DNA from 4 places in the Ancylobacter sp. 3268 genome. Region 1 is predicted to be linked to each of the others. Evidence: riboswitches for the same ligand, from Rfam matches in the RefSeq annotation. Region 1 holds a riboswitch; each other region holds the start of a gene.
The links. A riboswitch is a leader RNA that binds a small molecule or an ion and turns the genes downstream of it on or off. The one in region 1 is predicted to bind thiamine pyrophosphate.

Region 2: another riboswitch for thiamine pyrophosphate. It lies ahead of thiC (phosphomethylpyrimidine synthase ThiC); the one in region 1 lies ahead of J2X65_RS10575 (ABC transporter substrate-binding protein).
Region 3: another riboswitch for thiamine pyrophosphate. It lies ahead of thiO (glycine oxidase ThiO); the one in region 1 lies ahead of J2X65_RS10575 (ABC transporter substrate-binding protein).
Region 4: another riboswitch for thiamine pyrophosphate. It lies ahead of thiD (bifunctional hydroxymethylpyrimidine kinase/phosphomethylpyrimidine kinase); the one in region 1 lies ahead of J2X65_RS10575 (ABC transporter substrate-binding protein).

The regions. Positions count from the first base shown of each region.
Region 1 is NZ_JAVDUX010000006.1:102,260-107,984, reverse strand. It holds gene J2X65_RS10585 (ABC transporter ATP-binding protein/permease) at 1-1,493, shown strand, start outside; gene clcA (H(+)/Cl(-) exchange transporter ClcA) at 1,506-2,870, opposite strand; gene J2X65_RS10575 (ABC transporter substrate-binding protein) at 3,038-3,979, opposite strand; TPP riboswitch at 4,065-4,183, opposite strand; gene J2X65_RS10570 (winged helix-turn-helix domain-containing protein) at 4,247-5,437, opposite strand; gene J2X65_RS10565 (sensor domain-containing diguanylate cyclase) at 5,434-5,725, opposite strand, start outside.
Region 2 is NZ_JAVDUX010000015.1:19,827-25,551, forward strand. It holds gene J2X65_RS19895 (molybdopterin cofactor-binding domain-containing protein) at 1-1,994, shown strand, start outside; gene J2X65_RS19900 (AraC family transcriptional regulator) at 2,178-3,104, opposite strand; TPP riboswitch at 3,489-3,620, shown strand; gene thiC (phosphomethylpyrimidine synthase ThiC) at 3,719-5,539, shown strand.
Region 3 is NZ_JAVDUX010000003.1:44,259-49,983, reverse strand. It holds gene J2X65_RS04685 (hypothetical protein) at 1-104, shown strand, start outside; gene J2X65_RS04680 (thiamine phosphate synthase) at 386-991, opposite strand; gene J2X65_RS04675 (thiazole synthase) at 1,187-1,993, opposite strand; gene thiS (sulfur carrier protein ThiS) at 1,995-2,192, opposite strand; gene thiO (glycine oxidase ThiO) at 2,170-3,204, opposite strand; TPP riboswitch at 3,254-3,391, opposite strand; gene J2X65_RS04660 (MHYT domain-containing protein) at 3,442-5,667, opposite strand.
Region 4 is NZ_JAVDUX010000013.1:109,545-115,269, forward strand. It holds gene J2X65_RS18540 (cytochrome b/b6 domain-containing protein) at 1-504, shown strand, start outside; gene J2X65_RS18545 (DMT family transporter) at 558-1,490, shown strand; gene J2X65_RS18550 (Lrp/AsnC ligand binding domain-containing protein) at 1,588-1,824, opposite strand; TPP riboswitch at 1,949-2,074, shown strand; gene thiD (bifunctional hydroxymethylpyrimidine kinase/phosphomethylpyrimidine kinase) at 2,130-2,975, shown strand; gene J2X65_RS18560 (MFS transporter) at 3,076-4,209, shown strand; gene dgcA (N-acetyl-D-Glu racemase DgcA) at 4,226-5,203, opposite strand; gene J2X65_RS18570 (ABC transporter permease) at 5,482-5,725, shown strand, end outside.

The sequences.
Region 1 (5,725 bases):
ACCAGATCTATCTGCGCCAGTGGCTGGAGATACGCTGGCGGACCTGGATGACGGAGAAATACCTCTCCGCCTGGCTCGACCACCAGACCCACTACCGGCTGCGGCTGAAGGGCGACACCGCCGACAACCCCGACCAGCGCATCGCCGAGGACATCCGCGCCTATATCGCCCAGACGCTCGGCATCTTCATCGGCATCCTCAATGCGGTGATGACGCTCGCCTCCTTCGCGGTGATCCTGTGGGGACTCTCGGGCGACTTCCACATTCCGCTGTTCGGGCACGAGGTGAACATTCCCGGCTATCTCGTCTGGGCGGCGTTCGCCTATGCGACGGTGGGCACCTACATCGCCCATCTCATCGGCAAGGTGCTGGTGAAGCTCAACTACGACCAGCAGCGTTTCGAGGCGGACTACCGCGTCGACCTGGTGCGCGTGCGCGAGAACGGCGAGCAGATCGCGCTGATGGACGGCGAGGGCGTCGAGCGCGCGCGGCTGCTCGACCGCTTCTCGCACATCGTCCACAATTACTGGGGCATCATGATCGCCCAGAAGCGGCTGACCTGGTTCACCGCCGGCTATGGGCAGGTGTCGAACGTCTTCCCCTTCATCGTGGTGGCGCCGGCCTATTTCGCCGGCGGCATCCAGCTCGGCCAGCTCATGCAGACCTCCTCCGCCTTCGCGCAGGTGCAGGGCTCGTTCTCCTTCTTCATCAACGCCTATGCGACGCTCGCCGAGTGGAAGGCGGTGGTGGACCGTCTCATCGGCTTCGAGAACAACATCGCCAGGGCCCGTGCCGATGCCGCCTCCAGCGCCTATCGCCGGGGAGCGGCCAGCGGAGGGACCATGCTGGCGATCGACGGCATGGAGGTGCGGCTGCCGCAGGGACGCACGGTGCTCACCGTCGACGGCGTCGCGATCCGGCGCGGCGAGGCGGTGCTGCTCACCGGGCCGTCCGGCTCGGGCAAGTCGACACTGCTGCGTGCCGTCGCCGGCATCTGGCCCTATGGGTCGGGCACGGTGGAGATCGCCCCCGATGCCCGGATGCTGGTGCTGCCGCAGCGGCCCTACATTCCGGTGGGCAGCCTGCGCGGAGCGCTCGCCTATCCCGATGCGTTGGCTGAGCACGACGACGCCGCGCTGCGCGAGGTGCTGGAGGCGGTCGGCCTCGGCGAACTCGCTGAGCGGCTCGACGAGCGCGAATTGTGGCCGGCGATCCTCTCCGGCGGCGAGCAGCAGCGGCTCTCGCTGGCGCGGGCGCTGCTGATCCGGCCCGATGTGCTGCTGCTCGACGAGGTGACCTCGGCGGTGGACGAGCCGGGCGAGGCGGCCCTCTACCGCACCCTGCGCGAGCGTCTGCCGGAGACGGCGATCCTCTCCATCGGCCACCGCTCGACGCTCAAGCCGCTGCACGGCCGGCACATCGAGATCACCCGTGCGGCGGGCGAGCCGGCACGGCTCGATGGCGGGGCGGAGCTGACGGCCGTCGCGGGCTGAGGCGCGGCCGCTTCACTCCTTAGTTTTGGAAGCGGCCATGCCGGAAAGATCGCTCCGCGGCCGGCGCAGGCGAAAGCGGCGGCGCGGGGCTGGCTGGCCCTCGGCCTCGATGGCCAGCGTGCGCTCCAGCAGGGTCTCGTAGATCGGCCGGCCGCCCAGCGCCTGCGCCACCATGTTGGAGACGATGGTGGCCAGCATCACCGGCACCAGGAGAGCATAGGCGCCGGTGAGTTCCATCACCAGCACCATGCCGACCAGCGGCGCGCCGATAGTGGCGGCGAACAGCCCGCCCATGGCGGCGATGGCGAGTGCGAGGTGGGTGTTCTCCGGCAGCGGGAGCACCAGCTCCAGCGCCGTGCCGAAGGTGAGGCCGATGGTGGTGGCGAGCGCCAGGATCGGCGCGAAGATGCCGCCGGCGACGCCGGTGGAGTAGCTCGCCATGGTCATGACGAAGCGGATGAGCACGATCACCGCCAGCACCGCCAGCGGACGGTTTTCCGTCGCCAGCTGCACGGCCAGCACCTCGCCGCCCTGCGTCGCCTCCGGCAGCAGGAAGATCAGCGGGCCGACCACGAGGCCGATGGCGAGCGGGAACAGATAGAACGACGTCGCCAGCCCGAGCCGGCGGACATGATCCAGCGACCAGACCAGCGTGCGGTTGAAGCCGACGCCGACCGCGCCGAGCACGGCGCCCAGCAGCACGAACGCCGGCAGCGCGGTGAGCGGCATCGCCGAGGCGGGAAGTCGCATATAGGGTGTGTTGCCGGTCAGGCTCTCGGTGACGACGGCGCTGGCGAGCGAGGCCAGGATGACGCCGACATAGGTCCGGGCGCTGTAGGGGAACTGCCGCCGCGTCTCCTCGATGACGAACAGCACGGCGGCCAGTGGTGCGTTGAAGGCGGCGGCGAGGCCGGCGGCGCCGCCGGCGGCGAGCAGGCCCCGCATGTCCTCGGACGACATTCTCGTCACATCGGCGGCGGCCTTGGCGATGGAGGCGCCGATATGGATGGTCGGCCCCTCGCGGCCGAGCACCATGCCGGAGGACAGCGACAGCAGGCCGGCGGCGAACTTCACCGGCAGCACGCGCTTCCAGCGCACCTCGCGCAGGCCTTCCATCGCGCCTTCGATCTCCGGCACGCCGGAGCCGCCGGCCTCCGGCGCGAAGCGGCGCACCAGGAACAGCGAGGCGACCGCCATGGCGGCGGCGACGAGCGCGGCGGCGGTGTAAAGCGCCGTGCCCGCCAGCCCGAGCGTGTCGCGCAGCAGCGCCGGCCAGGCGGCCGTGAGGCCCTCGACGCCGAGATGGAAGGCGACGCCGGCAACGCCGACTGCCAAGCCGACGAGGACCGCCACCATGTGATAGCCGCCATTGCCCATGCCGTTCCCCCCTGCGATCGCCTCACATCCCATCGGACGGGTAGCATCGCCTAGGGCGGGCTGGAAGGGCGACGTCCGCCGATTTGCCGGTTCGGCACGTGAGGCCAGACGGCAACACTCCCGCGGCGGCGGATGGCGCGCGCCGTCGAAGCGCGCGGCGTGTCGGCTCAGGGCAGCGCGGGGGCGTAGGTGGCGACCGGCTCGACGGTATGGATCAGCCCGTGCTGCTTCATGAATTCGCCGAAGCGGGCATAGCGGCCGGCGTCGAGCGCCGCCGGCGCATGGGCAAAGCGGCGCAGCGTATCGGTCCAGGCGGTGCGGTTGAGCTCGTCGTCGAGCTTGGGGTTCGCCTTCACGAAGACGCCCCAGGCTTCGTCCGGGTGGTTGAGCACATAGATGGTGGCATCCTCCACGGCGGCGAGGAAGCGTTTGAGGCGCGGATCGGCAACGAGATCCCTGCGGGTGATGTAGATCAGCTCATCGAACACCGGCACGCCGTGCTCCTCGGGGAAGAAGGCGGTGCCCTCCTTGCCCTCGAGGCGGATCTGGGTGAGCTCAAAATTGCGGTAGGCGCCGATCACCGCATCGACCTTGCCGGAGACCAGAGCGGGGGAGAGGGCGAAATTGACGTTCACCATGGTAACGTCGCTCGGCTTCAACCCGGCATCTGCGAGCATGGTGCCGAGCAGCGCGTCCTCCAGCCCCGCTACCGAAAAGCCGACCGTCTTGCCCTTGAGATCGGCAAGCGACTTGATCGGCCCATCCTTCAGCACCACCAGCGCGGTCAGCGGCGTCGAGACCAGCGTGCCGAAGCGGATGAGCGGCAGGCCCTCCTTCACCGCGAGATAGAGGTTCGGCTGGTAGCTGACCGCCACCTCGGCCTGGCCCGCCGCGACGAGGCGCGGCGGCGCGGAAGGATCGGCCGGCGCGACGAGTTCGACGTCGAGGCCGTGGGCGGCGAAAAGGCCTTTTTCCTTGGCGATGACCAGCGGCGCGTGGTCGGGGTTCACGTACCAGTCGAGTAGCACGGTGAGCTTGTCGGCCGCGGCGGCGGGGGCAAGCGAAAGCACCAGGGCGATGCCGGCGGCGGCGATGGTTTTGACGAACATTTGGATCTCCTCCCGTTTGCGGAGATCCGGCACATGAGCTTTCGGGGGAAATCCGGCGCAGGAACGAACATCACGCGGATGACTTGCCTCGCCGTCGTTCCGTCCCTTCGCCGGCATGACCCGGATCAGGTTCAAAGGGTCTGGCGGATGCCATCTCAGCCCCTTCGACCCCTGAAGGCCGGCGGGACACCCCTCGGACAGGTCGGAGCCTAGCAGAGCTGGTATGCCACGGCAATCGCTGCGCCAGCCGGCTTCGGCCGCGACCGCTCACCCTCGCCAGCCGTCGAGATAGCGCACGCCCTCGACCCCGGCGAAGCGGGCCATGCGGGCGAGTTCGGCGTCGAGCCGCTCCAGCCGGCCGGCCGAGGCTCGCACGCCCGGCTCCAGCCACAGGCGCCTGACGTCGAGCGTGCCGGCCTTGCGCTCGGCCTTCATGTCGATGCGGCCGATCATCCGGTCGCCCTCCATCAGCGGGAAGACATAATAGCCGTAGACCCGCTTCTCCGCCGGGACGAACACCTCGATGCGGTAGGAGAAGCCGAACAGCCGCTCGGCGCGGTTGCGATCGCGCAGCAGCGGGTCGAAGGGGCTGAGCACCCTGAGCCGCGCCGGCGGCTCCGGCAGCGCGTCGAAGGCCGGGCCGCTGCCGGCAAAGGCGAAGGAGGCGCGGGGGCGGCCGCCATCGGCGGTGACGAGCCGCACTTCCTCCAGTTTCTCGCGATTGGCGAGTACCCAGGCGCGCGCCTCCTCCGGCGACACCAGGTCCCAGAAGGCGGCGATCTCGCCATGGGTGGCGAAGCCGAGCCGCTCCAGCGCCGAGGCGCAGGCCCAGTCGACGAATTCCTCGCGCGTGACTTCGCTGCCGTAATGGCGGGCGGGAATGACGCGTTCGGCAAGGTCGTAGATTTTCTGGAAGCCGTCGCGGCCGGCAATGGCGAGACGGCCGGTGCGCCAGAGATATTCCAGCGCCGTCTTGGCCGGATGCCAGTTCCACCAGCCGCCGGGGATGCGCTCCTCCGCCTCGAAATGCCGGGCCATCAGCGGACCCTCGGTGGTGATGCGCTCCAGCACATGGTCGACCGATTGCTCGAAGCCGTTCTCGTGCCACGAGCGCCAGCGCTGGGCGAGGTTTTCCCGCGCGTGGGCGAAGCGGTGCTTCCAATAACCGTAGAACGCCGAGGGGATGATGGCGGCGTCGTGCGTCCAGTGCTCGAACAGGTCGCCGTCGCGCTCGGCGAGGGCGGTGAGGTGCTCGCGCCGATAGGTCTGGGCGCGGGCGAACAGGATGTGATGATGCGCGCGCTCCACCGTGGCGATGCTGTCCACCTGCACGAAGCCGAGCTCGTGGATCAGCTCCAGCAGTCCGGGCTTGCTGAGCGCGCGGCCGGGCGGGCGAGACAGGCCCTGCTTCGCCAGGAAGATGCGCCGGGCGTCCTGATTGGTGAGATGCAGGCTCATGCGCCGTCAATCCAGCCGGAATCCACCGCGATCGCCTGGCCGGTCGCCTTGGCGGCGTACATCAGCGTGTCGGCGTGCCGGAGCAGCGTATCGGCATCGATGGCCGTCTTGCACATGGCCACCCCGATGGCGGCGCCGATGGCGAGTTGATGATCGTCGATGGGCATCGCGGTGCAGATGGTTTCGGCGAAGACATGCAGGTCGTCGGCGGTCGGAGCATGATCGCGCGGGAAGGTGGAGAGCAGCACGAACTCGTCGCCGCCGATCCGCGCCGCGAAGCGCTGCGGA
Region 2 (5,725 bases), on a different contig from region 1:
GCGTGAAGACCGCCCTGCCCCTGCTCATCGCCGAGGACATGGACGCCGACTGGGAGAAGGTGCGGATCGTCCAGGCGCCCTCCGATGCCAAAACCTACGGCAATCCCGGCTTTTACGGCATCCAGCTGACCGGCGGCAGCGAGACGGTGCGCGGCTATTACCAGTTGCTGCGCCTCGCCGGCGCCCAGACCCGCAAGGTTCTTCTGGCCGCGGCCGCCACGCAGCTCGGCGTGACCGTGGGCGAACTTGCGACGGAACCCGGCCGGGTTGTGCATGCCGGCAGCGGGCGCTCTCTCTCCTATGGACAGATCGCGGCGTCGGGAATGCTGCCCGATCCGCTGCCGCGGGCGAGCGAGGCCGACCTCAAGCCGGCCGCGGCATGGCGTTATATTGGCCGCCACGAGGTGGACCGGGTCGACGTGCCCTCCAAGGTCGACGGCTCGGCGCGGTTCGGTATCGACGTCGACCTGCCCGACCTGCTTCACGGCGCCGTGCTGCGCCCGCCCGTGCCGGGCGAGCGGCCGGAGCGGATCGACGACAGCGCGGCGCGGACGGTGAAGGGTGTCTCCCGGATCGTGGCCCTGCCCTATGGCGTCGGCATCATCGGCGAGAGCACCGATGCGGTGCGCCGGGCGAAGGAAGCGCTCGTCGTCACCTGGAGCACCACGTCGCGGGTCCGCCGCTATGACAGTGCCGCCCTTGCCGCGATCTACCACGACATCGGCCGTGACCTTTCCCGAACCGGCGTGACGGCGCGCGCGGAAGGCGATGCGCCTGCCGCCATTGCCGGTGCCGCCCGCGTGATCGTCGCGGACTATCTCACCGACCATGTCCATCATGCCACCATGGAGCCGATGAACGCCACGGCGCGCGTGTCCGGCGATACGGTCGAACTGTGGGCGCCGACGCAAGGACCGACGGCGACGCAGCGCTTCGCAGCCATCGCCGCCGGCACCACACCGGAGAAGGTGACGGTGCATACCACGCTCCTCGGCGGCGGGTTCGGCCGGCGTGCCGAGGACGATTTCATCACCGACGCGGTGCTGCTCGCCAGGGAGGTCGAGGGGCGCCCGGTCAAGATGGTCTGGAGCCGCGAGGACGATGTCCGGCACGGCAAGTATCGTCCCCTCGCCGCTCAACATGTCGAGGTGGGCCTCGACGCGTCCGGCGCCGTGGTCGGCTGGCGTCATCGCGTGGTGGCCGATTCCATCTTCGCCCGCACCTTGCCGCAGATGTTCGAGAGCGAGGGCGGGCTCGATACCGTTGTCACCGACGGCACGATCTTCAACTACCGCGTTCCCGCCCATCTGGTGGAGTTCATCCGCCAGGACAATGGGCGCGATGTCGGCTTCTGGCGCGGCGTCGGCTACGGCCAGAACAATTTCGGCGTCGAATGCACCCTCGACGAAGTGGCGGCCGCCAGCGGCGTCGATCCGGTGGCGTTCCGGCTGCAACTGCTGAGCGGCCAGCCCCGGGCGCAGAAGGTGATCGAGACGGTGGCCGCGCTGGCCGAGTGGCCGCGACCGCGCGAGGGGCGAGCACTGGGCCTCGCCTATACCGATGCCTTCGGCGCCCATTGCGCCGAGGTGGTCGAAGTGTCCCTGAACAGGGAGAGCGGCGAAATCCGGCTGCACGAGGTGTGGTGCGTGGTCGATCCCGGCGTCGCCATCCAGCCGCGCAACATCGAGGCACAGATCGCCGGCGCGATCGTCTTCGGCGCCAGCCACGCGCTTTACGAGCAGATCAACATCGTGGCCGGCGAAGTCCAGGAAGCCAACTTCGATACCTACCGCGTCCTGCGCATGTCGGAGATGCCGCGCATCCATGTCACGGTGACGCCCACCCCGGAGAACAAGCCGGCGGGCATCGGCGAGGTCGGCCTCCCGCCGATCGGGCCGGCCATCGCCAACGCCGTGGCCCGGCTCACCGGCGGCGTGCGGCTGCGTCACTACCCGTTCCTTCCCGACCGGGTGAAGGCTGCGCTCGCCGGCTGAGCTCTTCGCGGCGGCGCCGGCGAGCGCAGCCTCGTTCATTCGGGGGCGGGCCGGCCGGCGGGGCTGTTTCACGGCGCGAAGAGCGCCGAACTGCCGCGGCGGCCATCCTCGCGACGATCGCGGAAGGCGAACAGAGGATGTTCCCACGCTGGTCGCGCTCGGCCGTGCACCCGCCGGACGGAACTACTCCGCCAGCCGGGCGCCGGCCGGTGCCGTCCGCCCGTAATGACGGGGCGAGCACCCCATGAACCGCTTGAAGGCGGTACTGAACGCGCTTTCCGATTCATAACCCACCGCCAGCGCGATCACCCCGACCGGGTCGCTGCCGTTCTCCAGCCGGTGGCTGGCCAGCAGCATCCGCCAGCGCGCCACATACTGCATGGGCGGCTCGCCCACGCTCTCGCGGAAGCGAAGCGCGAAGGTCGATCGCGACATGCCGGCCCGGTCGGCAAGTTCCTTCAAGGTCCAGCCATGAGCGGGCGCGGCATGGATCGCGCGGATCGCCGCACCCAGCTGCCTGTCGGCCAGCGCGAACAGCCAACCGACGCCGGCACCGGCTTCCAGATGTATCCGCAGCGCCTGCACCAGCATCATCTGGGCGAGATGCTGGAGGATGAGCTCGTTGCCGGCTTGCCGCTCGCGCAGTTCCTTCATCATCTCCTCGACCGCCCAACGCAACGCCGCCTGTCCCGCCTGCCCGGCGATATGGACGATCGGCGGCAGCAGTCCCAAAAGCATGTCGGCATGGTTGCCGCGGACGCCAAAGCGGCTGCCGACGAGCGCGAACCCGTCGCCGCCATTGAGCGTCACCACCCCACCGTGCCGGGCGGGCGGGAAGATCTGGCCGGAGGGAATGGCGGGAAGGCCGAGGTCGCTGCCCATTCGGAACGGCCGCCCCCTCGGCAACACGAAGCACTCGCCCGCCTCCAGACGCACCGGCTCGCTCACCCCATCGACGGCGAGCCAGCAGCCCCCGGACACGACGGCGTAGCACTTGATGAGCGTGCTCTGGTCGCCGAACTCCACGCCCCAGTCGCCGCCGGCCGCGAAGCCGGAAGAGACATAGGCATGGGGCTCGAGCAGGGAAAGGAGGTCGGAGAGCGGGTCCATGGCGGTCCGGACGTAGAGGAAGGCGTGCAGCACGTTGGTCGCCGTTCGCCTTGCCGGCAAGATGGAGAACGGCGACGCAAGCTTTTGTGACCGGCGCCCGGCTCGGTCGAGGTCTCGAGGACAGTCGCCCGCCCCATGCCGCCGACCGCCGCCGCACCAAGGTGCCGGTAGGCCGGCGGCAGCGCGAAGCCGCGCGCGTCCCCGGCCTCCAGCCGGTGCCAACCTTGTCGACGGTGATCCTGCCGCAGGCGGTCCGCTCGTCATTCCGCCGGCCGGCAAAGACCATCGGCATGCCGAAGGCGAGCGCCATCGTCTCGGTGACAGGCGCCGCCGACCGCCTCTCGCGCTCGATTGACAGGCGGAAACGAAGGGGGCACCCTCCCGGACATTCACCAGGGGGGTCCCGACAAGGGGCTGAGATACTGCTGGGTGCGGCCCTCGCGGCTGTTGCGGCGCAGTGACCCGTTGAACCTGATCCAGTTCATACTGGCGTAGGGACGGTGCGGATGCGTCGCGGCGAGCGCGGCCGGTTTCCCTTTCTCAACGAAGGGGGTCCTCCATCATCATTCCCGTCAGATCTGGGTCTCCATGCACGCTGCGAGGAGCCTCGACCCATGACGATCTTCAACAACACCAAGACCTTGACCATCGCGTCGCCTCTCGTCACCACCGGCCCGCTGCCGGCCTCGACGAAGGTGTTCAAGCCGGGCACGCTGCATCCGTCCCTGCGGGTGCCGATGCGCGAGATCGCCCTGCATCCCAGCGCCGGCGAGCCGCCGGTGACGGTCTACGACGCCTCCGGTCCCTATACCGATCCCGCCGCGCGGATCGCCATCGACGGGGGGCTGCCGCGCCTGCGCGCCGGCTGGATCGAGGCGCGCGGCGACGTCGCCGCCTATGAGGGGCGGGCGGTCCGGCCGGAGGATAACGGGTTCGTCAGCGACGAACGTCTCACCCCGCCCTTTCCGGTGCGGCACCGGCCGCTGAAGGCAACCGGCGGGCGGGCGGTGACGCAGCTCGCCTATGCCCGCGCCGGCATCGTGACCCCGGAAATGGAGTTCGTCGCCATCCGCGAAAATCTCGGCCGTGACGCAGTGCGTGCGGCATGCGAGCGCGACGGCGAGAGCTTCGGCGCGGCGGTGCCGGATTTCGTCACACCCGAATTCGTCCGTGACGAGGTGGCGCGCGGGCGCGCGATCATTCCTGCCAACGTCAACCACCCCGAGAGCGAACCGATGGCGATCGGACGCAACTTCCTGGTCAAGATCAACGCCAATATCGGCAATTCCGCCGTCACCTCGTCTATGGCGGAGGAGGTGGAGAAGATGGTGTGGGCGATCCGCTGGGGCGCCGACACGGTGATGGACCTTTCGACGGGCCGCAACATCCACAACATCCGCGACTGGATCCTGCGCAATGCGCCAGTGCCCATCGGCACCGTGCCGCTCTACCAGGCGCTGGAGAAGGTCGGCGGCATCGCCGAGGATCTCACCTGGGAGGTGTTCCGCGACACGCTGATCGAGCAGGCCGAGCAGGGCGTGGACTATTTCACCATCCATGCCGGGGTGCGGCTGCCCTATATCCCGCTCACCGTCGGCCGCGTGACCGGCATCGTCTCCCGCGGCGGCTCGATCATGGCGAAGTGGTGCCTCGCCCATCACCGCGAGAGCTTCCTCTATGAGCACTTCGAGGAGATCTGCGAGATCTGCCGCGCCTATGACGTGTCGTTCTCGCTGGGCGACGGGCTGCGGCCCGGCTCGATCGCCGATGCCAATGACGCGGCGCAGTTCGCCGAGCTGGAGACTTTGGGCGAGCTGACCCAGGTCGCCTGGGCCAACGACTGCCAGGTGATGATCGAGGGCCCCGGCCATGTGCCGATGCACAAGATCAAGGCCAACATGGAAAAACAACTGGCGGTCTGCGGCGAGGCGCCGTTTTACACGCTCGGGCCACTGACCACCGACATCGCGCCGGGCTACGACCACATCACCTCCGGCATCGGCGCGGCGATGATCGGCTGGTTCGGCACCGCCATGCTCTGCTACGTCACGCCGAAAGAGCATCTCGGCCTGCCGGACCGCGACGACGTGAAGACCGGGGTGATCACCTACAAGATCGCCGCGCACGCGGCCGATCTCGCCAAGGGGCATCCGGCCGCGCGGATCCGTGACGACGCGCTCTCGCGTGCGCGTTTCGAGTTCCGCTGGGAGGATCAGTTCAACCTGTCGCTCGACCCGGAGACCGCGCGCGCCTTCCACGACGAGACATTGCCGAAGGAGGCGCACAAGGTGGCGCATTTCTGCTCGATGTGCGGGCCGAAATTCTGCTCGATGCGCATCTCCCACGACATTCGGGCGGAAGCGCAGAGGGAGGGCATGGCAGCGATGGCGGAGAAATATCGCGAGGGCGGGCAGCTCTATCTTCCAACCCGTTGATGTATTGCAGCCGCGGCTCGTGCCGCCCGTTGCGGTCCAGTCGGCCATATGGCGTGGCCGACTGGTTCAGGGGCCGGAGTCCGCCGGGAATTCCGCACGTCCGCCCCGGCCCGGCCCGGCGGGTTGCCGCACCGGCGGTCCCGGGTACATGCGCCGTCCACGGCGTGCGGGCGGGTCGAGCCCCGC
Region 3 (5,725 bases), on a different contig from region 1:
CGCGGCAGGACGTGCGGCAGGATGTGCGCCAAGACATGCGGCAAGACATGCGGCAGGATTCACCGGTCTCGCTGGTGCCCTCGGATAGGGCGGTGGCGGAATAGCGCGGGCGGACGCCCCAGGCCCGCCGCCACGTCGGGGCACCGGCGCGCGCATCGGCCGCGCGCCGGAATGCGCCTGTGGATTGTCGATAACCAGCCGAGCCCGCCCGGCTCAGGGACAGGTCAAGGGCCGCCCGCGCGACCGCCGGGAGGCCCATCGTCGCCCCCGCCTCCGCCGCGGGTCAATGATGCCGGCAAGCGGAAGGCGCATGTCCGGCTCCAGCCTCCCAAGGGAATGGAGCCCGGCGAAAGCCGGGCGCGGCGAGGCGCAGTGCGCCTCGCCTTCACACATAGTCGCGGGTCAGTTCGACGAAGGCGCGGGCGCGGGCTTCCGGATGCGGGTTCAGCAGCACGTCGGTCACTACCGAGATGCTGTCGGCGCCTGCGTCGAGCACGCCGCGGGCCCGGTCGAGATTGACGCCGCCAATGCCCACCAGCGGCAGGTCGCCGACCCGCTTCTTCCATCCGGCCACGCGCTCCAGCCCCTGCGGCGCCCATTTCATCGCCTTGAGGATGGTCGGATAGACCGGCCCCAGCGCCACATAGTCGGGCTGCACCGCCAGCGCGGTGTCGAGTTCCGCCTCGTCATGGGTGCTGACCCCGAGCCGCATTCCGGCGCGGCGGATCGCCGGCACGTCGGCCTCCGTGAGGTCCTCCTGGCCGAGATGCACGAAGTCGCAGCCGGCATCGATGGCGAGCTGCCAATAGTCGTTGACGACCAGCTGCGCGCCGTAGCGCGCGCACACCGCCTTGGCCTCGGCAATCTCGCGCCGAAGCTCGTCCGTCTCCATGTCCTTGGCGCGCAGCTGCACCAGCTTCACGCCCTGCGGCAACAGGCGCGGCAGCCAGCTGGCGCGGTCGACGATCAGGTAGAAGGGGTCGAGCTTCATGGGGCGTCTTTCTTGGTTTTGCCGTTGCCGCGGGGCAGGCGTCGCCCCGGCCGGGGACGACGGCATCCGTCCACGCCGCCAAGGCGGGGCGTCTGGCGCATTTTCGGGCGAAGCGGATGCCGGCTCGCGAGAAGAAAACGCGTGAAAACAGCAAGCTGGAGTCCTTCCGGTGCACTCGAGCCCACCGGAAGTCCTCTAGCCGAAATGCGCCTGCCCCATCACCGGGGTGGAAGGTGCCGCCATGTCGCGGGCCTCCATCGGGTCGGCGCGGAAGCCCTCGCGGCCGGCCTCGATGGCAAGGGCGAAGGCGCGGGCCATCTTCACCGGGTCGCCAGCCTTGGCCACCGCCGTGTTGAGCAGCACCGCGTCATAGCCGAGCTCCATCGCCGCCGCCGCGTGCGAGGGCACGCCCACCCCGGCATCCACCACCAGCGGCACGCGCGGGAAATGCGCCCGCATCGAGCGCAGGCCATAGGGGTTGTTGAGCCCGCGGCCGGAACCGATCGGCGCGCCCCAGGGCATCAGCACCTCGCAGCCGGCGGCGAGCAGCTTGTCGGCCACGATCAGGTCGTCCGTCGTATAGGGGAACACCTGGAAGCCGTCGCGCGAGAGAAGTCGCGCCGCCTCGACGAGGCCGAACACGTCGGGCTGCAGCGTGTCGTCCTCGCCGATCACCTCCAGCTTGATCCACGGGGTGTCGAACAGCTCGCGCGCCATCTCGGCGGTGGTCACCGCCTCCTTCACCGTCTTGCAGCCGGCGGTGTTGGGCAGCACCTTCACCCCGAGGTCGCGGATCAGCTGCCAGAAGCTCTGACCGGCTTTCGCCGCGCCGGATTCGCGGCGCAGCGACACGGTGACGATCTCCGCCGCGCTGGCGCGGATCGCCTCGGCCAGGATCGCCGGCGAGGGATATTGCGCGGTGCCGAGCAGCAGCCGCGACTGTACCTGCGTCCCGTAGAATTCCACCGGGTCGGCGGCGGCGTGGGGCGTATAGGCGTCCATCTCAGCCTCCCTGCATCGGCGCGAGGATCTCCACCCGGTCGCCGGCGGCGATCGGGGTTGCGTCACGCTTGGCCTTGCGCACCATCGCCCCGTTCACGGCGGTGGCGACGATGGCATCGGCATAGCCGAGCTCGGCCATCAGCTCGGCAAGGGTGGCGGCGCGGATCTCCGCCGCCTCACCATTCACGATGATCTTCATCCATCACCTCCGGGAAATGCGTCCCGTCGAAAGCCAGCTCCGCGGCGCGGCGGGCGAGCGCCGGCGCCAGCAGGAAGCCGTGGCGGTAGAAACCGTTGACGAGGATCGTGCGGCCACGCCGGCGAATGCGCGGCAGGTTGTCGGGAAAGGCCGGCCGCACATCGGCGCCGATCTCCACCACCTCCGCCTCGCCAAAGGCGGGATGCAGCGCATAGACGGCGGAGAGCAGCTCCAGCAGCGAGCGCCCGGTCACCCGCCCGCGCTCGTCATTCTCGATCGAGGTGGCGCCGATCATGAAATGCCCGTCGCCACGCGGCACGATATAGACCGGGATGCGCGGGTGCAGCATGCGGACGGGACGCTTCAGCGAAATCTCGGTGGAGTAGAGCACCAGCATCTCGCCCTTCACCCCCCGGAGGTCGGCAAGCACGTCGCGGGCGGCGAGCCCGCGGCAATCCAGCACCACATCGGCGCCATCGTCCACCGGCGCGGACGAGTTGGCCGGATCGTACACCTCACTGGACACGTCGGACTGATAGCGGAAGGTAACGCCATACTCGCCAACCAGCCGTCCGGTGAGCGCGGCGAGCGCCTTGCGCGGCTCGAGATGCGCCTCGGTCGGGAAGAACAGCCCCTGCTCGAAGCGGCCGGCAAGATCCGGCTCCAGCTCCGCGAGCCGGGCGCCGTCGATCCAGTCATAGCCTTCGGTGCGGCGGGAAAAGCGTTTCAGATCAGGCAGATCGCGCGCCTGCGCCAGCACAAGGCTCCCCTCGGCGGGAACGCCCGGCACCTCGCGGCGCCAGTAGTCGAGCGACTCGAAACCCAGCTCGGCGACAAGCGGCTCGGCGCTCTCGCGCTCGCACCACGGCGCCAGCATGCCGCCGGCATACCAGGAGCACCCCTGCCCCGAGCCGGATTTCCTTTCAAGAACAGTAACTTGCGCGCCCCGTTGCGCGAAAGCGTGCGCGCAGGTCAGCCCGGCGACCCCGGCGCCGACAATGGTGACACGCATGGCATTCGCGGCGCGGGCGGGCGCGGCTTCGTCATGATGGAGAATGATCGGATCGCTCATGCAGCCTCCCTCCGCCAGTCCAAACTGGATCAGGTTCAAAGGGTCGCCATGCCGCAAAACGCTGATATTCAAGCTGTTTGCGCCGATGGCCTCTCAGCCTCCTGACGAGGCTCCCCCGGACGCATCTGATATAATCATTCGTCGGCACGCTGTCACGATGCGGTCGACAATATTCCCTCACGCCTGCCGCGACGATAAGGACACCACGTTGTCGACCGGCCGATGCAGCACCTCGTTCAACACCCGGTCGAGCGCATCCTGCCCGAACGGCTTGGCAAGCCGGCGGAAACGGGCATCGGCCCCGTCGGGCAGCTGCGCGTAGCCGGTGCCGAGAACGATCGGAAGTGACGGAAAACGCTCGCCAATCGCCGCCGCGAGCTGCAACCCGGTCATGCCCGGCATCGCCTGATCGGTGAGAACGAGGTCGAAGGTCTCGCCATCGGCCAGCAGCGCCAGTGCCTCTTTACCCGAGCTCGCCTCGACGACCTGATAGCCGAGATCCTCGATCATGGCCGCGGTCGCGGAAAGCACCAGCGGATCGTCGTCGACCACCAGCACGCGCTGCGAACCGTCCTCGCGTCGCGGGCGCGCGGGCGCAGGCGCCGCTGGCGCCGCGATCGGGGCGCGTGCGCCGGGGGCGATCGGCAGGTATATGGACGCCGCAGTACCTTGCCCCGCCCGGCTGGTGAGTGTCAGCCGGCCGCCGGACTGCGCCGCCAGCCCATGCACCATGGCAAGGCCAAGGCCCGTTCCCTTGCCCACCCCCTTGGTGGTGAAGAACGGCTCCGTGGCCCGCGCCAGCGTCGTCTCGTCCATGCCGACGCCATTGTCGGCAACCGTCAGGCACAGGAAGCTGCCCTCGGCCCCCTCCCCCACGGTCTCCGCCTTGGCCTCACTGGCGCTGATCACGATGGTGCCGCCCTCCGGCATGGCATCCCGGCCATTCACGACGAGATTGAGCAGCGCCAGTTCAAGTTGGTTGGCATCGACCATTGCCCTCGGCAGGCCGAGCGGAAAGCGGGTCTCCACCCTGATCGTCGGCCCGATCGAGCGGCGCAGCAGATCCGCCATGCTGAGCACCAGTTCGGGCACGTCGACCGGCTCGGGCTTGAGATCCTGCCGGCGAGCGAAGGCGAGCATGCGCTGGGTCAGCGCGGCGCCGCGCTGCGCCGCCTGCATTGTGTTCTCCAACAGGACCCGCAGGCGCTCATCCTCCTGCGCCCGGCGGCGCGCAAGTTCGAGATTGCCGACGATCACCGCCAGCAGATTGTTGAAATCATGGGCGATTCCGCCGGTCAGCTGTCCTACCGCCTCCAGCTTTTGCGCCTGACGAAGCGCCGCCTCGGCCCGCCTGCGTTCCGTTACATCGACGAGACCGCATAAGGTCTTGACGAGATGTCCCTCGGCATCGCGCTCGGCGACGGCGGAGAGAACGCAATCAATATGTCGCCCGTCCTTGGCGACCATTGTGTATTCTGCCTCGTGCAGTTCGCCAGCACTCAGCAGGCGCGGCCAATGCTCCTCATTGCGGCGACGGGCGGAGTCCAGCGTCATGAAATCGGTCAGCAGCCGGCCCATGACCTCCTCCTCGCGATAACCGAGGAGGTCGAGCCAGCTCTGGCTCACCTGCTGGATGCGTCCATCGGCCCCCAGCGAATGCAGCGGCAGCGGCGTATGGCGATAGAGGTGGCGGAAGCGCTCCTCGCTGTCCCGCACCATCGCCGCGGCATGGTCCGCGAGCACGCCCGAGCGGCGGTCATACATGACGGCGAGGATTGCCGTAAATAGGATCACCACCGTCGAAGCGGTGACAGCGGTCACCAATTGCCCCGACCCCACCACGGTGCCTGCCGCCGGCACCGGAATCGCCATGTCCGGAACCATGGAGAAGCCGGCCATAGCGATGTAATGCATGCCGGAAATGCCGATGCCGAGTGCGGCGGCGGCGGCCAGCCTCTGCATGGTGGAGTGAAGACGGAAAGAAAGCCAAAGCGCTGCGGTCGACGCGACGATCGCCACGCCCACGGCAACCGCCACGTGGATCGGCTCATAGCTCACATGGGCTTGCATGCGCATGGCGGCCATGCCGGCATAGTGCATGCCGACGATGCCTAGTCCCATGACAATGCCGCTGATCAGCACCACCCGTCGACCGGCACGGCGGCACGCGGCATAGAACGCTGCACCGGTGGCAACCAGCGCAACGATGAAGGACGCCAATGTCTGCAACGCGTCATAGGCGACGGGGATGGGCAGGCGGATCGCCATCATGCCGATGAAATGCATGGACCATATGCCACCACCGAGAACCGCGGCCGCGGCGCATAACCACCACCGCCGCGCCGCGCCCACGGCGGACGGAATGCGAGTCGCCAGATCGAGCGCGGTATAGGACGCTGCCATCGCAATGAAGACCGACAAGCCGATCAGTGCAACGTCGTGCCCCTCAACGCCATGTATC
Region 4 (5,725 bases), on a different contig from region 1:
GGCGGCAGCACGGCGCGCTTCCTCGGCTTCCTGCGCGGGCCCGTCGCGGCGGTTTCCTATGTGCGGGGGCTGGTGACCGGCAGGAAGGTGGCCTATCTCGGCCACAACCCGCTGGGCGGCTGGATGACCATCGCCCTGCTCGCGGCGGTGGGGGGGCAGGCGATCGCCGGGCTCTACACCACCGACGACATCATGGTGGACGGGCCGATGGTGGCGGCGGCGAGCGGCGAGGCGATCTCGCTCGGCTCCATGCTGCATCAACGCATCTATCCGATCCTGCTGGGGCTGATCGGCCTGCATGTGGTGGCCAACATCGCCTATTCGCTGTTCGGCGGCGACAACCTCGTCAAGGCGATGATCACCGGGCACAAGCCGGCGAGCGCCTATGCCGATCGCGCGGCGGCGACGCCGGGGTCGATCGCGGCGGCGCTGGCCTGCCTTGCGGCATCGGCGGCGATCGTGTTCGGCGGGATCGCGCTCGCGGGTGGAAATCCTTTTCCCTGACGCATTCCCGCCCTGCGGAAGATCATCTTGTCGCAAGGCGGGACTCATGCTCCATGGCGCGCATGAACGCGCTCAAGGGGATCGCGCTGCAGATCGGCGCGACCTTCGTCTTCACCATCATGGCTGCCATGGTCCGCATCGTCTCGGAACGGATTCCGACCGGCGAGGTGGTGTTCGCGCGTTCCTTCTTCGCGCTGTTCCCGCTGATGGCGCTGCTGGCCCTGCGCAACGAGATCGGCGCGGCGGTGCGCACCGCCCATCCGCTCGGGCATGTGCTGCGCGGCATCATCGGCGTTCTGGCCATGAGCCTGTCCTTCACCGCCCTTGCCTTTCTGCCGCTCGCCGACGCCACCGCCATCGGTTTCACCGCGCCGCTGATCACCGTGGCGCTGGCGGCGGTGACGCTGGGCGAGCGGGTGCAGTTCTATCGCTGGGCGGCAGTGGCGGTGGGCCTTGCCGGCGTGGTGGTGATGCTGTGGCCGCATATTGGCGGCGGGTTCGAGACACGCGAAAGCGCCATCGGCGCCACCTGTGCGCTGGTCGGCGCCTTCTGCACCGCTGGCGCCATGGTGCAGGTGCGGCGTCTGACCGCCACCGAGAGCACGGCGGCGATCGTGTTCTATTTCCAGTCGCTGGCGGCGGTTGCCGGCCTCGCCACCGCGGCCTGGGGCTGGGTGCTGCCGGGCTGGGGTGACGCGGCACTGCTGATCACCATCGGCCTGTTCGGCGGCGTGGGCCAGATCCTGCTCACCGAGAGCTACCGCTTTGCGCCGGCCTCGGTGGTGGCGCCGTTCAACTATTCGGCGATGCTGTGGTCGCTGCTGCTCGGCTTCGTGCTGTTCGGCGAAATACCGCCGCTGCTGGTCGTGGCCGGCGGCCTGATCGTCATCGGCGCCGGGCTGTTCGTCATCCTGCGCGAGCGCCAGCTCGGGGTGAGGCGGGAGGAGGATGCCGCAGCCGGACCGCCCGGCGGTCCGGCGACTTGACTTCACTCGCGGGCCGCCCGGCGGTCCGGTAACCTGACGCCACATGCGGGCCGCCCGGCGGTCCGGCAGCCCGGTTTCGTTTGACCGTCGACGACGGTCAGAACGCCTTGAAGGTGATGATGGTGCGGGTGTCCTGGATGCCGGGAATGGTCTGCACCTTCTGGTTCACGAAATGGCCGATATCGGTTTCCGAAGGTACGTAGAACTTCACCAGAAGGTCGAAATCCCCGGCCGTGGAATAGATTTCCGACGCGATCTCGGCATCGGCAAGGGCATTGGCCACCTCGTAGGAGCGGCCGAGATGGCATTTGATCTGCATGAAGAAGGGGACCATGGCGGGATTCCGGTAGCCTGAACGTGTGCCGCCACAGGACCAGAAGGGCACCGCCGGCGCAACCCCCGGCGGGGAAGCGTTCGCCGCCTTGCGCCGGGCGACGGCATCGCTTAACTCATTGGCGACGATCGCGTTGGGGTGTCCCGCAGGCGAGCTGCGGGGCTGAGAGGCGATGCCGGGAGGAATTCCGGTGCCAACCCACGAACCTGATCCGGGTCATGCCGGCGGAGGAAACGGGTCGCGCGCAACGGGGCATTCGCGCCCCGCACGGACGCGCCCGGCCTTCGGCGGCCAGGAGGCGCCGAATGAGTGAGCAGACGACCACCGCCGACACCGTACCCACCGCCATCGCCGTGACCATAGCCGGCTCGGATTCCGGCGGTGGCGCCGGAATCCAGGCCGACCTCAAGACCTTCTCGGCACTCGGCGTCTACGGCGCCAGCGTCATCACCGCGCTGACCGCACAGAATACGCTGGGCGTAACCGGCATTCACGACGTGCCCCCCGGCTTCATCGCCGCGCAGTTGGATGCGGTGTTTTCCGACCTCAAGGTCGACGCGGTGAAGATCGGCATGCTCTCGCGCCCCGAAGTGATCGAGACGGTGGCGGAGGGGCTCGACCGGCACCGGCTCGGCACCGTGGTGCTCGACCCGGTGATGGTGGCGGCCTCCGGCGACCGGCTGCTGGTACCGGAAGCCATTGACAGCCTGCGCCGCCAATTACTGCCGCGGGCGCTGCTGATCACTCCCAACCTGCCGGAAGCGGCGGCGCTGCTCGACGAGGCCCCGGCGGCCGGACTTGCCGATGCGCGCCGGCAGGCCGAGAAGCTGCGCGCGCTCGGCGCCCGCGCGGTGCTGATCAAGGGTGGTCATGGCGAAGGACCGGACAGCGTCGACGTGCTGCTCGACGATGCCGGTTTCCTGGAATTGTCGGCGCCGCGGCTCGCCACCCGCAACACCCACGGCACCGGCTGCACGCTCTCCTCCGCCATCGCCGCCGGACTGGCGCGGGGCCTGGCGCTCCGCCCGGCGGTGGAAGCGGCCAAAGCCTATCTCACCCGCGCCATCGGCGCTGCCGACCAGCTGGAGATCGGGCACGGCCATGGGCCGGTGCACCATTTCCACGCCTGGTGGGGCAAAGGCGGCCATTAAGGGTCTTGGCGGCGGGCGGGCATTCGCAGCGGTGGCGGGTGGTGCTATCGCAGCGCCTGCCGCGCATTCCGCGCGAGTCGGTTCCTGCGCCCGTGCCGTCGTGATCGTCCAGCGCCGCATCATCGCCAGCGTCTATGTCGGGCTGTTCTTCGGCATCGGCATCTATCTGCCGTTCTTCCCGGTCTGGCTGGCCGGTCGGGGCTATGACGCCGCTTTCATCGCCGTGGCGCTGTCGGTGCCGCTGCTGGCGCGGCTGTGTACCCAGCCGCTCGGCGGCTTCCTCGCCGACCGTACCGGACGGCCGCGGCTGACGGTGATCCTGTACTCGCTCGCCTCGGCGCTCTGCTTCCTTGCGGTGCTGGCGGCACCGGGACCCTGGACCATGCTGGCGGCGCTCGGCCTCGCCTCGGTGTTCTGGCAGCCGACGCTGCCGGTGCTCGATGCCTATACGGTAGCGCGACGCCGGGCGATCGGCCTCGATTATGGCCGCACGCGGCTCTGGGGCTCGATCAGCTTCATCGGCGGCAGCCTCGTGGGCGGAGCGGTGCTTGGCGCGTTTCCCGGCGACGGCATCCTCTGGCTGATCGTGGCGGGATGCCTCGCCTGCGCGCTGCTGGCGCTGCCGCTGGAGGAGGCTTCGACCCCGGGCGCAAGGCGCGAGGTTGCCGGCGGGCGCATCCCGCCCGTGCTGGTGCTCGGCCTCGGCGCGGCGGCGCTGGTGCAGGGCTCGCACGGCGTGCTCTACGCCTTCTCGTCGCTGCACTGGCAGGCCCAGGGCTTGAGCGGCGCCGCCATCGGCGCACTGTGGGCGGTGGGGGTGATGGCCGAGGTGCTGCTGTTCCATTTCGGCACCCGGCTGACCGCGCGGCTGGGGCCGGCGCTGCTGATCGCCCTGGGCGGGGGCTGCGTGGTGATCCGCTTCGCCGCGATGGGCCTCGATCCGCCGGCGGCGCTGCTGCCGCTGCTGCAGACGCTGCACGCCGGCACTTTCGCCTGCACCTATCTCGGCATGGTGGAGCTGGTGGCGCGCCATGCTCCCGCCGGTCGCGGGGCGAGCCTGCAGGCGATGGCGACCTGGGGGGTGACGATCGGCGTGGCGCTGACCACGCTGGCGGCCGGACCGCTATGGAGCCGCGTCGGTGCCGCAACCTTCTTCCTCGCGGCCGGGCTGGGCGGGGTCGGCGCGGTGCTGGCACTGCTCACCCATCGCCTGCGGTCCCGCGACGACGGATGAGGTGCGGCCCGGCGGCTCAGCCCCAGAGCTCCGGTGCCGGCGGAAAGACGAGGCTGCCCTCATAGCGCAGCGCCGGCTCGCGGTCGCGCGCCAGCAGCAGCGGGCCATCGAGATCGACGATGCGGGCGAGGCCGGCGAGCAGCAGCGCCGGCGCCATGGCGAGCGAGGTCGCCACCATGCAGCCCACCATGATGTCGAGCCCGGCGGCGCGGGCCTCGCGCGCCAAGGCCAGCGCCTCGGTGAGCCCGCCGGTCTTGTCGAGCTTGACGTTGACGGCGTCGTAGCGGCCGACCAGCCCGGCGAGACTGTCGCGGCCATGCGCGCTCTCATCGGCGCAGACCGGCACGGGGCGCGGGAGATCGGCCAGCGCCGCGTCGGCACCCGCGGGCAGCGGCTGCTCGATCAGGGTGACGCCGGCGCGGACACAGGCATCGAAATGCAGGGCCAGCTCCTCGGCGCGCCAGCCTTCATTGGCATCGACGATCAACTCGCTCGCCGGCGCCGCGGCACGGATGGCGGCCAGCCGCTCGGCATCGCCGGGAGCGCCGAGCTTCAGCTTGAGCAGCGGGCGGGCGGCGGCGCGGGCGGCCTCGGCCATCGCTTCCGGCGTATCGAGGCTGATCGTGTAGGCGGTGACGACGCGCTGCGGCGCCGGCAGGCCGGCGAGCTCGAAGACGCGCCGACCGCTCCGTTTGGCCTCGAGATCCCACAGGGCACAGTCGAGGGCGTTGCGGGCGGCGCCCGGCGGCAGCCGCCGCTGCAAGGCGTGGCGATCCAGGCCGGCGGCGATCTCATCGGCGAGGGCTTCCAGTGTCGCGACCGTGGCCGCGACGCTCTCGCCATAACGCGGATAGGGCACGCATTCGCCGCGCCCGACATGGGCACCATCCCGTATCTCGGCCACGACGACCGCCGCCTCGGTCTTGGAGCCGCGGGCGATGGTGAAGCGCCCGGCAATGGGAAATCGTTCGGTGCGGACGAGCAACTGGGGCATGGGTCAACGGCAAAGCGAGAGGCGCGAATCGGCGCATGGCAAAGGTGGGCTCGAGTGTGCCGCCAAATGTGGCGTCAGGGCGTCACAGGGAAAGCACAGTGCCGCGCCGTCCATCGTTCAACTGTACAGTATTACCTCCAATCGCCGGGCGGCCGCACCCGTACCCTCGACAGCGGGACCTTCGCGCGGATAAGAGGTTAGCAGGAATTTGCGGCTGACCGCCCGATTCCTGCGATGCCATTTTGGCGCGCGCCGCGCGTGGAAGAGGGGAACCGGAATTGGGAGCCGCTGAAGCACCGCTGCTCGCCGCGGCTCGCAACGGGCGCGAGCTGGTGGTCGTCGGAAACGGCCGATGGGTCGCAACGCAGAGCGCCGCCCTCGAAGGCGCGGTGGATGCGGTGCTGGCCGAGGCCGGCAGCGGTGCCACCGGGACGGTGCGGATCGACCTTTCCGGCGTGCGCAGCCTCGATACGGTTGGCGCGGTGATGGTCGACAGGCTGGTGCGCAGCCTCGGCGAGAACG